Regions from separate parts of the Streptomyces sp. NPDC002776 genome, predicted to be linked through region 1. Evidence: riboswitches for the same ligand, from Rfam matches in the RefSeq annotation. Region 1 holds a riboswitch; the other holds the start of a gene.
What was found. Region 1 has a riboswitch for glycine ahead of gcvT (glycine cleavage system aminomethyltransferase GcvT). Riboswitches for the same ligand answer to the same signal wherever they lie in the genome.

Region 1 (6,989 bases):
GGCGCGGGTACGCCGACCAGCCGGCGATGATCACCTTGGGGCGGTGCTCCTTGGCGAGCCGCTCGACCTCGGCCATGTCGACCAGACCGGCGTCGTCGACGTGGTAGGCGACCACGTTGAACTGCTTGCCGGAGAAGTTCAGCCGCATCCCGTGGGTCAGATGGCCGCCGTGGGCCAGGTCCAGACCGAGGATGGTGTCGCCGGGCTGGGCCAGCGCGAACAGCGCGGCCTGGTTGGCGGAGGCACCGGAGTGCGGCTGGACGTTGGCGTACTCGGCGCCGAACAGCTCCTTGACCCGGTCGATGGCGATCTGCTCGGCCACGTCGACGTGCTCGCAGCCGCCGTAGTAGCGGCGGCCCGGGTAGCCCTCGGCGTACTTGTTGGTGAGGACCGAGCCCTGGGCCTCCATGACCGCGACCGGCGCGAAGTTCTCGGAGGCGATCATCTCCAGGGTGGACTGCTGGCGGTGCAGCTCGGCGTCGAGCGCGGCGGCCACGTCCGGGTCGAGCTCGTGCAGGGGCGTGTTCAGGACGGACATGCGTCTACGACTCCTCAGCCGGCGGAAAAGGCGGTGTACTCGTCGGCGGAGAGCAGGTCGGCCGGCTCCTCCGTCACGCGGACCTTGAACAGCCAGCCGCCCTCGAAGGGGGCCGAGTTCACCAGCGAGGGGTCGTTGACGACGTCCTCGTTGATCTCGGTGATCTCGCCGGCGACCGGGGAGTACAGGTCGCTGACCGACTTGGTGGACTCCAGCTCGCCGCAGGACTCGCCCGCGGCCACCGTGGAGCCGACCTCGGGGAGCTGGGCGAAGACGACGTCACCGAGCGCGTTGGCCGCGTACTCCGTGATGCCGACCGTCGAGACGCCGTCCTCGGCGACCGACAGCCACTCGTGCTCCTTGCTGTAGCGCAGCTGCTGGGGGTTGCTCATGGCCTGAATTCTCCTGTACGCGGGGGAGTGCTGATGAAGGGGGGACTGCAGAAGGCGCGCGTGACCAGCGCAAAGGTGTCCGGGGTCACGCCCGGTGGCTACTTCCGGCGCTTGTAGAAGGGCAGCGCCACGACCTCGTACGGCTCGTGGGTGCCCCGGATGTCCACGCCGACGCCGGCCGTGCCGGGCGCCGCGTGCGCGGCGTCGACGTAGGCCATGGCGATCGGCTTGCCCAGCGTGGGGGAGGGGGCGCCGGAGGTGACCTCGCCGATGACCTGGCCGTCGGCGACGACCTGGTACCCGGCGCGCGGGATGCGGCGGCCCTCGGCGATCAGGCCGACCAGGACCCGCGGCGGGTTGCTCTCCGCGCGCTCGGCGGCCTCGGTGAGCGCCTCGCGCCCCACGAAGTCACCCTCCTTCTCGAACTTGACCACCCGGCCGAGACCGGCGTCGAAGGGGGTCAGCGAGGTGGTGAGCTCATGGCCGTACAGCGGCATGCCCGCCTCCAGCCGCAGGGTGTCCCGGCAGGACAGGCCGCACGGGATCAGGCCGACGGGCGCGCCCGCCTCGGTGAGCGCCTGCCACAGCTTCTCGGCGTCGGCGGGCGCCACGAACAGCTCGAAGCCGTCCTCGCCGGTGTAGCCGGTGCGCGCGATCAGCGCCGGGACGCCCGCGACGGTGCCGGGGAGCCCGGCGTAGTACTTCAGGCCGTCGAGGTCGGCGTCGGTGAGCGAGCCGAGGATGCCGGGGGACTCCGGGCCCTGCACCGCGATCAGCGCGTAGGCGTCCCGGTCGTCGCGCACCTCGGCGTCGAAGCCGGCGGAACGATCCGCCAGCGCGTCCAGCACGATCTGGGCGTTGGAGGCGTTGGCGACGACCATGTACTCGGTCTCGGCGAGCCGGTAGACGATCAGGTCGTCGAGGATGCCGCCGTCGGCCCGGCAGATCATGGTGTAGCGGGCGCGGCCGACGCCGACGGAGGCGATGTTGCCGACGAGGGCGTAGTTCAGCAGCCGGGCGGCCTCCGGGCCGGTCACGGTGATCTCGCCCATGTGGGAGAGGTCGAAGAGGCCGGCCTTGGTGCGCACGGCGGTGTGCTCGTCGCGCTCGGAGCCGTAACGCAGCGGCATGTCCCAGCCGGCGAAGTCGGTCATCGTCGCGCCCAGCGAGCGATGCAGGGCATCGAGGGCGGTACGGCGGGGTTCGGAACTGCTCATCGGACGGTCGTCTCCCAGGGCATGACGGCGAGGTCTTTCCTCCCCATCTGTCATCGGAACCTGAGAGGTTCGTCATGACCACGCGGGGCATGACTTGCACCTTGGGTGGGACCACCGGCAAAGGGCGGTCCGCTTTTCAGATGTGCCTCGCCCGCGCGGTAACGGGGCCTGAGAGATTCAAGGGAGGGACTTGCTCCTTCGGCGCCCCAGCTGAAGGCTGGGAACTCTCCCGCGCGGATTCGAACGGCCGGTATGCAGTTGGCGCGGCCATCATTGCATGACCGGGGCGTCCGTGGGCAGGCCGCTTCTGTAACCGGCTTGTGGCGGTACGCACACGAAAACGCGAGAGATCGCCCATTACCTTCTCTTTACGTTCAGTGGGGAGGGGAGATCCCGACCCGGAGGAGGACGATCACGGTGAACAGGACCACGGCGTACGCGACCACGTCGGGCCTGGCGCTGCCCGAGCAGCCCACGGCCCCGGCGCTCGAAGCCCGCGGCACGCTGCCCGCACCCGTCGTCCGCGACCTGCGCGCACGCGACGGCCGCAGCCCGCATGCCCTGCTCTTCGGGCCCCGGGACCTGGTCGTGATCACCGGCCTGCCGGGCAGCGGCAAGTCCACGCTGATGCGGCGGACCGTGAAGGGCCCGCGCATCGACTCCCAGGACACCCGCGACCGCTGGGACGCCCGGATGCCGGGCTTCCTGCCGTACGCGGTCTACCGGCCCCTGGTCCGGCTCGCGCACTACGCCGGGCTGTGGCGCGCGCTGCGCTCGGACCAGGGAGTCGTCGTCCACGACTGCGGCACCCAGGCCTGGGTGCGCGGCTGGCTGGCCCGCACCGCGCGGCGCCGCGGCGGCCTGCTGCATCTGCTGCTCCTGGACGTCACCCCGGACGAGGCGCTGGAGGGCCAGCGCGAGCGCGGGCGCGGTGTCTCGCGGTACGCCTTCCTGCGGCACCGCTCGGCGGCGGGCCGGCTGCTGCGCGCGGTGGAGCAGGGCGAGCTGCCCCCGGGCTGCGGTTCGGCGGTGCTGATCGACCGGCCGGCGGCGGGGGCGCTGCGGCGGATCGGCTTCACGGGCTGACCCGGGCGGCCGGGCAGGCGTTAGCCTTTTCAGCCACATCAGTGGTTCAGGGCAGGCGGTCAGACAGATGGACTTCCCGGCGGATCTCCCCGCGGACTTTCCGGCGCAGGCACACCCCCATCCGCACGGCGGATGGCCCGGCAACGAACTGGAGGAGGTGCTCTCCGCCTCCCTCGGCGTCCCCACGGCGGGCGGCCGGATCATCGAGGTCCTCGGCCGCAGCTTCCTGTGGGTCCCGCTGCCGTCCGGCGGCGGCCCGCACAGCGGCCCGCTGGACCTGCCCACGCTGGAGATCGAGGGCCAGGCCTATGTCCCGGTCTTCAGCTCCGAGGAACAGTTCCGCCAGGTCGTCGGCTCCCACATGTCGTACACGATCGCCCCGGCGGTGGAGTTCGCCCGCGGGCTGCCGCCGCAGGTGGGCATCGCGGTGAACCCGGACGGCATGGTGGGCATCCCCCTTCCGCCGCCGGCGGTGGCCGAGCTGTGCCGGGTGGGCCGCACCCCGCTGGACGGCCCGGCGAGCGGCGGCCGCGTCAAGCTGTACGAGCCGGACTGGCAGGACGACCCGGTCGACTTCCTGTCCGCCGCCTCCGCCGAGTTCGCGACGACCGGCGTGGTCACCACCGCCCGTCGCTGCCTGGCCGCCATCGAGACGGCGGACCCGGTGATGTTCATAGGGGTCGAACTCTCCGACTGGGAGGGCGACCTGCGCACGGCCCCGATGGACGCCCTGGGGCGGGCCCTGGGCAGGGTCCCGACCAAGTGGCCCGTCAACCTGATCCTCCTGGACATGGCGGCCCAGGACCCGGTGGCGATATGGATGCGGGAAAAAGTGCGGCCCTTCTACACGCGTGGTTAGTCGAGGGACACAAGGGGCGCGGGGCTGTGTCGATGTGCGCCTCCGCCGCGGGGCGCGACCGGCCACACGCAGCCCGCACTCGCACAACCGGAGCAAGTCCCGAGTCCGCAGGCGGGCTTAAGCTAGGCCCAAGGCTCGGTCGGAGAAAAGGTGAAGGGGCGGTACAGGTGAGCGCCAGCGGCATCGCGGCCGGGCAGGTCGAGCACATGCTGCGCCAGGTCACGCCCGGGCGGTACGACGCCTACGAGGCGCTGCTGCGCGCGCTCGCGACCCCGAACTCCGGCCAGATCTGGATGCTGCTGTGGCACGGCCAGGCCGGCTCCCCGGACGCCCAGTACGGGAACATGGAGGTCGACGGCTACGGCTACGCCCCCTGCGTGACCTCCGCCCAGGAACTCTCGGCCAGCGGCTGGAACCGCAGTTACGAGGTCGTCGACGGAGTCGACGTCGCCCGCACGCTGTACCCCGACCACTTCGGCCTCTGGCTGAACCCGCACGCCCCGGGCGGCGGCGTCGGCATCCCCTGGCTCGACCTGCGCCGGATCGCCACCGGTCTGGAGCGCCAGCCCGCGGGCCCGCTGCAGCTGTCCGAACCTGGCATCGAGATCCCGCACTTCTACGCCCTGCTCGCGCAGAACGCCCACCGCACCCCGGCCGTCCGCGCACTGCGCCGCGCCTGGGTGCAGCCCGCGCTCGGAGCGCCGTACCTCGCCATCGGCCTGGACGTGTACGACACCAGCCCGCCCGCCGTGGACTCGGTGCGCGCGATGATGCAGCAGTCCATCGGCGCCGTTCCGGACGGGCTGCCGGTCTCCACGGTGGCGATGTCCGACGAGTACGACCCGGTCGCGCTGTGGATGCGGGCGAACGCCCGCCCCTTCTACGACCGTGAGGCCCACGCGGCACAGGCGCCCGCCGCGGGGTACGGTTACCCACCGGTACAGGGCGGCTACTGACCTCCACACGGGCCATCGGCCGTTCACGGACCCGACACATTTCTTCGCGCGTAGATGACGCCGAATGTCGCCTAGTGGCCGATGTGTCCTAACTCCCTCCCGTTCGGCCTCCGTTATCTGCTGTTCGGATAACGGAATCCCCAGTGCATCATCACGGTTGCGCATACTTTCGCCGTCAGACCTGGCGGGTGATCGTGACGACGCTGAAGACTCCCGAGACAGACATGGGATCGGTCGATCCTGTGATCGAGTGCAAGTCGACAAAGCCGTAATCCACGGCGGGCGTAGGCCGGTCACCACCGGCGAGAGGGGTCGGGTCACTGTGACCGCACCGATCGAGACCACTAAGGCAGCCGAGGCTCAGCCGGAAGCTGTCCTCAGCGGTGCCGACAAGGGGCAGATCGAGGGCCGTTCCCTTGGGCAGATCGCCTGGACCCGGTTCAAGAAGGACAAGCTCGCCGTGTCCGGCGGCATCGTCGTCATCCTGCTGGTGCTGCTCGCCGTCCTGTCCCGGCCCATCCAGGCCCTCTTCGGTCTCGACCCCAACGCCTTCAACCAGGATCTGATCGACCCCAACACCTCGCTTCCCACAGGGGACTTCGGCGGGATGAGCATGGACCACCCGCTGGGCGTCGAGCCCAAGTTCGGGCGGGACATCGCCACCCGCATCCTGGAGGGCTCCTGGGTGTCCCTGGTCGTCGCGTTCGGGGCCACCATCCTGTCCAACACCATCGGCACGGTTCTCGGTGTGATCGCCGGTTACTACGGCGGGCGTGTGGACGCGATCATCAGCCGGCTGATGGACACCTTCCTCGCCTTCCCGCTGCTGCTGTTCGCCATCGCCATCTCGGCGACGCTGCAGGGCGGTGCCTTCGGCCTGGAGGGTCTGCCGCTCCACATCACCGTGCTGATCTTCATCATCGGCTTCTTCAACTGGCCGTACCTGGGCCGTATCGTCCGCGGTCAGACCCTGGCCCTGAGGGAACGTGAGTTCGTCGACGCCTCCCGGGGCATGGGCGCCAAGGGCCCGTACATCCTCTTCCGGGAACTGCTCCCGAACCTGGTCGGCCCGATCATCGTCTACTCGACGCTGCTCATCCCGACGAACATCCTTTTCGAGGCCAGTCTGAGCTTCCTCGGCGTCGGCATCCAGCCCCCGCAGGCGTCGTGGGGCGGCATGCTCAACCAGGCGGTCGACTTCTACGAGGTCGACCCGCAGTTCATGATCGTGCCGGGCCTCGCCATCTTCGTCACCGTCCTGGCGTTCAACCTGCTCGGCGACGGACTCCGTGACGCTCTCGACCCGCGCAGCCGCTGACATGCGGCCGCGTCGAGAGCCCATCAAGTTTCCACCTATGGAGGGGAAGCAGACCATCATGCGAAGGTCAGCGCTGGCCGCAATCGCGGCTGTCGGCACTGTGAGCCTGGTGCTTTCGGGTTGCAGCAAGGCCGATGACAACAACGACAATGGCGACGGCAAGAACAAGTCGGCCGGCGCCGACGCCGCGACCAAGGGTGTCGTCAACGCCTCCGACGCGAAGGGGGGCACGGTCACGTACGAGTACTCGGACGTGCCGGACTCCTTCGACCCGGGCAACACGTACTACGCGTACATGTACAACCTCAGCCGGCTGTACGCCCGCCCGCTGATGACGTTCAAGCCCGCCGCGGGTGAGGCCGGCAACGAGCTGGTCCCCGACCTCGCGTCGGCTCCGGGTGAGCCCAGCGACGGCGGCAAGACCTGGACGTACAAGCTGCGTGAGGGCCTCAAGTACGAGGACGGCACGCCGATCACGTCCAAGGACGTCAAGTACGCGGTGGAGCGCTCGAACTTCGCGCGTGACGTGCTCTCCCTCGGCCCCAACTACTTCCAGCAGTTCCTCGAGGGCGGCGACAAGTACAAGGGCCCGTACAAGGACAAGAGCGCCAAGGGCCTGTCGT
Region 2 (6,989 bases), on a different contig from region 1:
ACTTCCCCGAGGCCGCCGACGCCGTCAACGACTACCCGATCGCCCTCCTCAAGGACGCGCCGAACCCGGACACGGCCAAGGCGTTCATGGCCCTGGTGCGGTCCGCCGAGGGCCGAAGGGCCCTGACCGAGGCCGGGTTCCTGAAGCCGTGACGCACCCCGCCGCGCCCTCGAAAGGCGGCCCCGGGCGCCCGCGGCCCCGCCTGGTGCCGCTGCCGCTGCTGCTCCCCGCGCTGCTGGGTCTGGCGTTCCTGGTCGTCCCGCTGATCGCCCTGCTGGTCCGCACCCCGTGGAGCACCCTGCCGGACCAGCTGACCAGCCCCGAGGTCTGGGACGCCCTGCGCCTGTCCCTGCTCTGCGCCACGGCGGCCACCGCCCTGAGCCTGTTCCTGGGCGTCCCGCTGGCCTGGCTGCTGGCCAGGACCGACTTCCCCGGCCGCGGCCTGGTCCGCGCCCTGGTGACCCTGCCGCTGGTCCTGCCCCCGGTGGTGGGCGGCGTGGCGCTGCTCCTGGCGCTGGGCCGCAACGGCGTGGTGGGCCAGTGGCTGGACAGCTGGTTCGGCGTCACGCTCCCCTTCACGACCGCGGGAGTGGTGGTGGCGGAGACCTTCGTGGCGATGCCGTTCCTCGTCATCAGCGTCGAGGGCACGCTCCGGGCGGCGGATCCCCGCTACGAGGAGGCGGCCATGACCCTGGGCGCGTCCCGCTTCACGGCGTTCCGCAGGGTGACGCTGCCGCTGATCGCCCCGGGCATCGCGGCCGGAGCGGTCCTCGCCTGGGCGCGCGCACTGGGCGAGTTCGGCGCCACCATCACCTTCGCGGGCAACTTCCCGGGCCGCACCCAGACCATGCCCCTCTCGGTCTACCTGGCCCTCCAGTCCGACCCGGCAGCCGCCATCGCCCTGAGCCTGGTGCTCCTCGCGGTGTCCATCACGGTGCTGGCAGCACTACGGGACCGATGGATGGCGACCCCATGACCGACACCCGCCCGGGTCTGGACACCCACCTGATCGTCGACCGGGACACCTTCCACCTGGACATCGGGCTCACCGCCGCCCCCGGTGACGTCGTGGCCCTCCTCGGCCCCAACGGCGCGGGCAAGACCACCGCCCTGCGGGCACTCGCCGGTCTGCTCCCCCTGACCGCCGGTCACCTGCGCCTCGACGGCAGGTCCCTGGACCGCACGCCCCCCGAGCACCGCCCCGTCGGCGTCGTCTTCCAGGACTACCTCCTCTTCCCCCACCTCACCGCCCTCGACAACGTCGCCTTCGGCCCGCGCTGCCAAGGCGCCACCAAGGCCGAGTCCCGCGCCCAGGCGCGGACCTGGCTGGACCGCATGGGCCTCGCCGACCACGCGCACGCCAAGCCCCGCCACCTCTCCGGCGGCCAGGCGCAACGCGTCGCGCTGGCCCGGGCCCTCGCCACGAACCCGCGCCTCCTGCTCCTCGACGAGCCCCTGGCGGCCCTGGACGCCCGCACCCGCCTGGAGGTCCGGGCCCAGCTGCGCCGCCATCTCGCCGAGTTCGCGGCGGTGGCGGTCCTCGTCACCCACGACCCCCTGGACGCCATGGTCCTGGCGGACCGCCTGGTGGTCATCGAGCAGGGCCGGATCGTCCAGGAGGGCACCCCCTCGGACATCGCCCGCCACCCCCGCACGGACTACATCGCCCAGCTGGTGGGCCTGAACCTCTACAAGGGCACGGCGGCGGGCCACACGGTCCGGCTGGACGCGGGACCCGTCATCACCACCACGGAGGACCTCACCGGCCCGGTCTTCGTCGCGTTCCCCCCGGGCGCCGTCACCCTGTTCCGCGACCGCCCCACCGGCGCCAGCGCCCGCAACCTCTGGCACTGCCAGGTGGAGGGGCTGGAAACCCACGGCGACCAGATCCGCGCCGACCTCACCGGCGAACTCCCCCTCGCCGCCGACCTCACCACGGTCGCCGCGGCGGAGCTGGACCTGCACCCGGGCGCCCCCGTCTGGGCCACGGTCAAGGCGACGCAGACCCACGCCTACCCGGCCTAGGCCGTCCGTCCGGCCGGCGGGAAACAGGAGCGGGAAACAGCGAAGGGCTCCCCCCGAGCCGTACAGCCCGGGCGGAGCCCCTCGCCTACGCCGGATCAGCCCTCGTACGCGTCCATCGGCGGGCACGAGCACACCAGGTTCCGGTCGCCGAAGGCCTGGTCGATACGGCGCACCGGCGGCCAGTACTTGTCCGCGGCCGAGACCCCGCCCGGGAACACGGCCTCCTCGCGGCTGTACGCGTGCTCCCACTCCCCGCCCAGCGCGGCGGCGGTGTGCGGAGCGTTCCGCAGCGGGTTGTCGTCCGCGGCCCACTCGCCGGAGCCGACCTTCTCGATCTCCCCGCGAATGGCGATCATCGCCTCGCAGAACCGGTCCAGCTCGATGAGGTCCTCGGACTCGGTCGGCTCGATCATCAGCGTGCCGGCCACCGGGAAGGACATCGTCGGCGCGTGGAAGCCGTAGTCGATGAGCCGCTTCGCGACGTCGTCGACGCTCACACCGGTCGCCTTGGTCAGCGGCCGCAGATCGATGATGCACTCGTGCGCGACGAGCCCGCCCGGGCCGGTGTACAGCACCGGGTAGTGCGGCTCGAGGCGCTTGGCGATGTAGTTCGCGCTGAGCACGGCGACCTGCGTGGCCCGCTTCAGCCCCTCGCCGCCCATGAGCCGGACGTACGACCACGAGATCGGCAGGATCCCCGCGGAACCCCACGGCGCCGCCGAGATCGGCCCGACACCCGTCTCGGGGCCGGCGCTCGGCTGCATCGGGTGGTTCGGCAGGTACGGCGCCAGGTGCGCCCGCACACCCACCGGGCCGACGCCCGGGCCACCGCCACCGTGCGGGATGCAGAAGGTCTTGTGCAGGTTCAGATGCGAGACGTCACCACCGAAGTGACCCGGCTTGGCCAGGCCCACCAGCGCGTTGAGGTTGGCGCCGTCGACGTAGACCTGCCCGCCCGCCTCGTGCACCTGCGCGCAGATGTCGGCCACGTGCTCCTCGAAGACGCCGTGCGTCGAGGGGTACGTGATCATCAGCACCGACAGCTCGTCGCGGTACTGCTCGATCTTCGCCCGCAGGTCCTCGACGTCGATCTCGCCGTCCTCGGCGGTCCGGACGACGACGACCTTCATGCCCGCCATCACGGCGCTGGCGGCGTTGGTGCCGTGCGCGGAGGACGGGATGAGGCAGATGGTGCGCTGCTCGTCGCCGTTGGCCCGGTGGTAGCCGCGGACGGCGAGCAGACCGGCCAGCTCACCCTGCGATCCGGCGTTCGGCTGGAGGCTGACCTTGTCGTACCCGGTGACCTCGGCGAGACGTTCCTCCAGCTCGCGGATGAGCGTGAGGTAACCCCCCGCCTGCTCCTCCGGCGCGAAGGGGTGCAGCTGCCCGAATTCGGGCCAGGTGACCGGCTCCATCTCGGTCGTCGCGTTGAGCTTCATCGTGCAGGAGCCCAGCGGGATCATGCCGCGGTCGAGCGCGTAGTCACGGTCGGCGAGGCGGCGCAGGTAGCGCAGCATCGCGGTCTCGGAGCGGTACTGGTGGAAGACCGGGTGGGCCAGGAACTCGTCCCCGCGCACCAGCGCCGCCGGCAACGCGTCCTCGGCCCGCGCGTCCAGCGCCTCGACGTCCCCGTCCACCCCGAAGGCGCTCCACACCGCGGTGAGCTGGGCCCGGCCGGTGGTCTCGTCGCAGGCGAGGGAGACGTGGTCGGCGTCGACCAGCCAGAGGTTCACGCCGTTCTCCCGCGCGGCCGCGACGACCTCGGCGGCCCGACCGGGTACCCGCACGGTGAGCGTGTCGAAGTAGGAGCCGTGCACGACCTCGACTCCGCCGGCGGTGAGCCCCGCGGCCAGGATCGAGGTGTACCGGTGGACCCGCCGGGCGATGCTCTTCAGCCCTTCGGGCCCGTGGTAGACGGCGTACATGCCGGCCATGACGGCGAGCAGCACCTGCGCCGTACAGATGTTGCTGGTCGCCTTCTCCCGGCGGATGTGCTGCTCACGCGTCTGCAGCGCGAGCCGGTAGGCCTTGTTGCCGTCGGCGTCCACGGACACCCCGACCAGCCGCCCGGGCAGGCTGCGCGCGAACTTCTCGTGCACGGCCATGTAACCGGCGTGCGGACCGCCGAAGCCCATCGGCACACCGAAGCGCTGCGTGGTGCCGATCGCGATGTCCGCGCCCAGCTCGCCGGGGGAGGTCAGCAGCGTCAGCGCGAGCAGATCGGCGGCGACGGTGACCAGCGCGCCGAGCTCATGGGCCTGCTCGATGACGGGCTTGATGTCCCGCACGGCACCGGAGGCGCCCGGGTACTGGATGAGCACGCCGTTGATCTCGCGCGAGGCGATGCCGTCCGGAATGCCCTCGCTCAGGTCGGCGACGACCACCTCGACGCCCGTGGGCTCGGCCCGCGTCTGGATCACGGCGATGGTCTGCGGAAGGGCGTCCGCGTCGATGAGGAACAGGCCCTTCTTGTTCTTGCCCATGCGCCGGGACAGCGCCATGGCCTCGGCAGCCGCCGTGCCCTCGTCGAGCAGTGAGGCACCGGAGGTGGGCAGCCCGGTGAGCTCGGCGACCATCGTCTGGAAGTTCAGCAGGGCCTCCAGGCGGCCCTGCGAGATCTCCGGCTGGTACGGCGTGTAGGCCGTGTACCAGGCCGGGTTCTCCATGACGTTGCGCAGGATGACCGGCGGGGTGAAGGTGCCGTAGTAGCCGAGCCCGATCATGGAGTCCAGCACCTGGTTGCGGTCGGCGAGGGTCCGCAGCTCGGCGAGCACCTCGGCCTCGGTCCGCGCACCCGGCAGGTCGAGGGCGTCGGCGTTCTTGATCACATCCGGCACCGCGGCGGCGGTGAGCTCGTCCAGCGAGCCGTAGCCGACCTGGGCGAGCATCTTGGCCCGAGCCTCATGATCAGGACCGATGTGACGCTGCTCGAAGGGGATCCCTTGCTCGAGCTCGGAGAGCGGAATGCGATAGGCGGTCATTGCGGAGGCCTCCTGGTCGACACGACCTTCGAGGGGCACCACGGCACGGGTACCCGGACGGCCTCCCCCTCTGTCATCTCAACCTGAGAGCTTCACCAGGGCATGAGGGCGCCCGGCTTTCACCGTCGGTGAGAGCGGAAGCCGTCGACACCCGCTCTGCTTTCCAGAGTGACCTCGTCCGTGCGGTACGTGGGCCTGAGAGATTCCGGGGAGGATTTGCTCCTTCGGCGCCTCCGGATGGTGTCCGGAGGACTCTCCCGCACGGGGTCAGCAGCCGCTGTCAGCCTACCAGCGAGGTCAACGCCCAGGCGTTCGAGTGGCCGCGCACCCGAATGTGCTCTTTCGTAGTGCTTACGGATGAGTTGCGACCAAGTGGAGGGCACGTGCAGACCGACATCGATCCGCGCAACCTGATCGGCCGCAAGGCGTTCGACCGCAACGGTACGAAGCTCGGCACCATCGACGAGGTCTACCTCGACGACGCCACCGGCGTACCGGAGTGGGCAGCCATACGAACGGGCCTGTTCAGCAGGGACGCCTTCGTCCCCCTGGAGCCCAGCGAACTGGTGGAGGGCGCCCTCCGCGTCCCTTTCGACCGCTCCCTGATCAAGGACGCCCCCGACTTCGGAGTAGGCCGCCACCTCTCCCCGGAACAGGAACTCCAGCTCTACCACCACTACGGCCTGGACCTGACCTCCCCCACACCCCCCGACTACGACTTCGGCAACTTGGCAGGCACAGAAGAAGCAGACACCTAAGCCCCCCACGTAGCCCCCGCAACGCGACCGCGCACCCGACACCCCTCGTGCCCCGCACCGACGCGCCCCCTGGCAGCCCCGGGATCTGGGCCTCCGCTCCCCTCCGCTCCCCGCAGCTAGGCGCCCGCGCCCGCGCCGCCCCGCAACTGCCTACCTGCACGCCCTCGCAGCGGAGCAGCCGCGTCCCTCGTGACCCAGGGTAGCCAGGCCGTCGTCGCGGATCCAGCGCTGCTCGGGCGCACCAGCTGGGTGACGACGTCCCCCGCCGCCCCGCAGCTGGGTACCCGCACCCCTCGCGCAGCCCCAGTGCTGGGCCTCCGCGTCCCTCCTATCCCCGCAGCTGAGCGACCGCGCCCCCGCCGCCCCGTAGCTGCACCTGCACGCCCTCGCAGCGGGACGGCCGCGCCCCTCCTGGCCCAGGGCAGCCAGGCTGTCGTCGCGGATCCAGCGCTGCTCGGGCGCACTAGCTGGGCGACCGCACCCCTCGCAGCCCCAGGGGCTGGGCCTCCGCGTCCCACCTCGCCCCGCAGCTGAGCGACCGTGCCACCACCGCCCCGTAGCCGCCTACCTGTCTGCCCTCACAGCGGGACGGCCGCATCCGTCGTAGCCCCCTAGCTGAGTGACCGCGGCCCCCGCCGCCCCGCAGCTGGGTGACCGCACTCCTCGCGCCCCTGGCTGCATGACCGCATGCCCATAGCTCCGAGTCGCGTGCCGTGTATCCCCTAACCCGCAGCCGCACATCCCTCAGCCTGTTGCCCACAGCCCTACAGCCCATCGCCCGCACAACCCCCGGCCCGCACCCCCAACCCGCCGCTGCGGGCAGTCGTGCCGCTGGGGCGGCACGGGTGGGCTGGGCCCCTCGGGTGAGGCACCCGGCCAACGCGGGCGAGTGCACCAACCCCCCACCAACACCGCCCCCGCCCCTCACGCCCGCACCTCATCCACAGCAACCCCCGGCCTCCGCGGCACCAACGGCAACGGCTCCGCAGGAACAAGCTCAGGATCATCGACCCGAAACGTCCGCACCCGCCCCGGCCCGGACTCCGGCGTCTCGAACCGCACAGTCACCCGCCCCACCCCACTCCCCTGCACCCACCCATGCCCGAACTCCGCATGCCGAACGTCATGCCCAGCAGCCCACCGCCGCTCCACAGCCGCCCCCACCTCCGCAGCCGCACCCACACCCCCGGCCTCGCCAACCTCGCCGGCCCCGTCCTCTCCCCCA

Region 2: linked by a shared signal. The riboswitch ahead of gcvP (aminomethyl-transferring glycine dehydrogenase) and the one ahead of gcvT (glycine cleavage system aminomethyltransferase GcvT) in region 1 are both predicted to bind glycine.

The regions. Positions count from the first base shown of each region.
Region 1 covers NZ_JBSFVG010000010.1:265,171-272,159, reverse strand. The annotation lists gene glyA (serine hydroxymethyltransferase) at 1-538, opposite strand, end outside; gene gcvH (glycine cleavage system protein GcvH) at 553-930, opposite strand; gene gcvT (glycine cleavage system aminomethyltransferase GcvT) at 1,029-2,147, opposite strand; glycine riboswitch at 2,185-2,293, opposite strand; glycine riboswitch at 2,294-2,389, opposite strand; gene ACWD11_RS21855 (AAA family ATPase) at 2,565-3,233, shown strand; gene ACWD11_RS21850 (enhanced serine sensitivity protein SseB) at 3,301-4,092, shown strand; gene ACWD11_RS21845 (enhanced serine sensitivity protein SseB C-terminal domain-containing protein) at 4,260-5,048, shown strand; gene ACWD11_RS21840 (ABC transporter permease) at 5,371-6,366, shown strand; gene ACWD11_RS21835 (ABC transporter substrate-binding protein) at 6,425-6,989, shown strand, end outside.
Region 2 covers NZ_JBSFVG010000011.1:10,003-16,991, reverse strand. The annotation lists gene modA (molybdate ABC transporter substrate-binding protein) at 1-152, shown strand, start outside; gene ACWD11_RS22070 (ABC transporter permease) at 149-976, shown strand; gene ACWD11_RS22065 (ABC transporter ATP-binding protein) at 973-2,025, shown strand; gene gcvP (aminomethyl-transferring glycine dehydrogenase) at 2,121-5,006, opposite strand; glycine riboswitch at 5,180-5,276, opposite strand; gene ACWD11_RS22055 (PRC-barrel domain-containing protein) at 5,390-5,764, shown strand; gene ACWD11_RS22050 (DNA polymerase IV) at 6,689-6,989, opposite strand, start outside.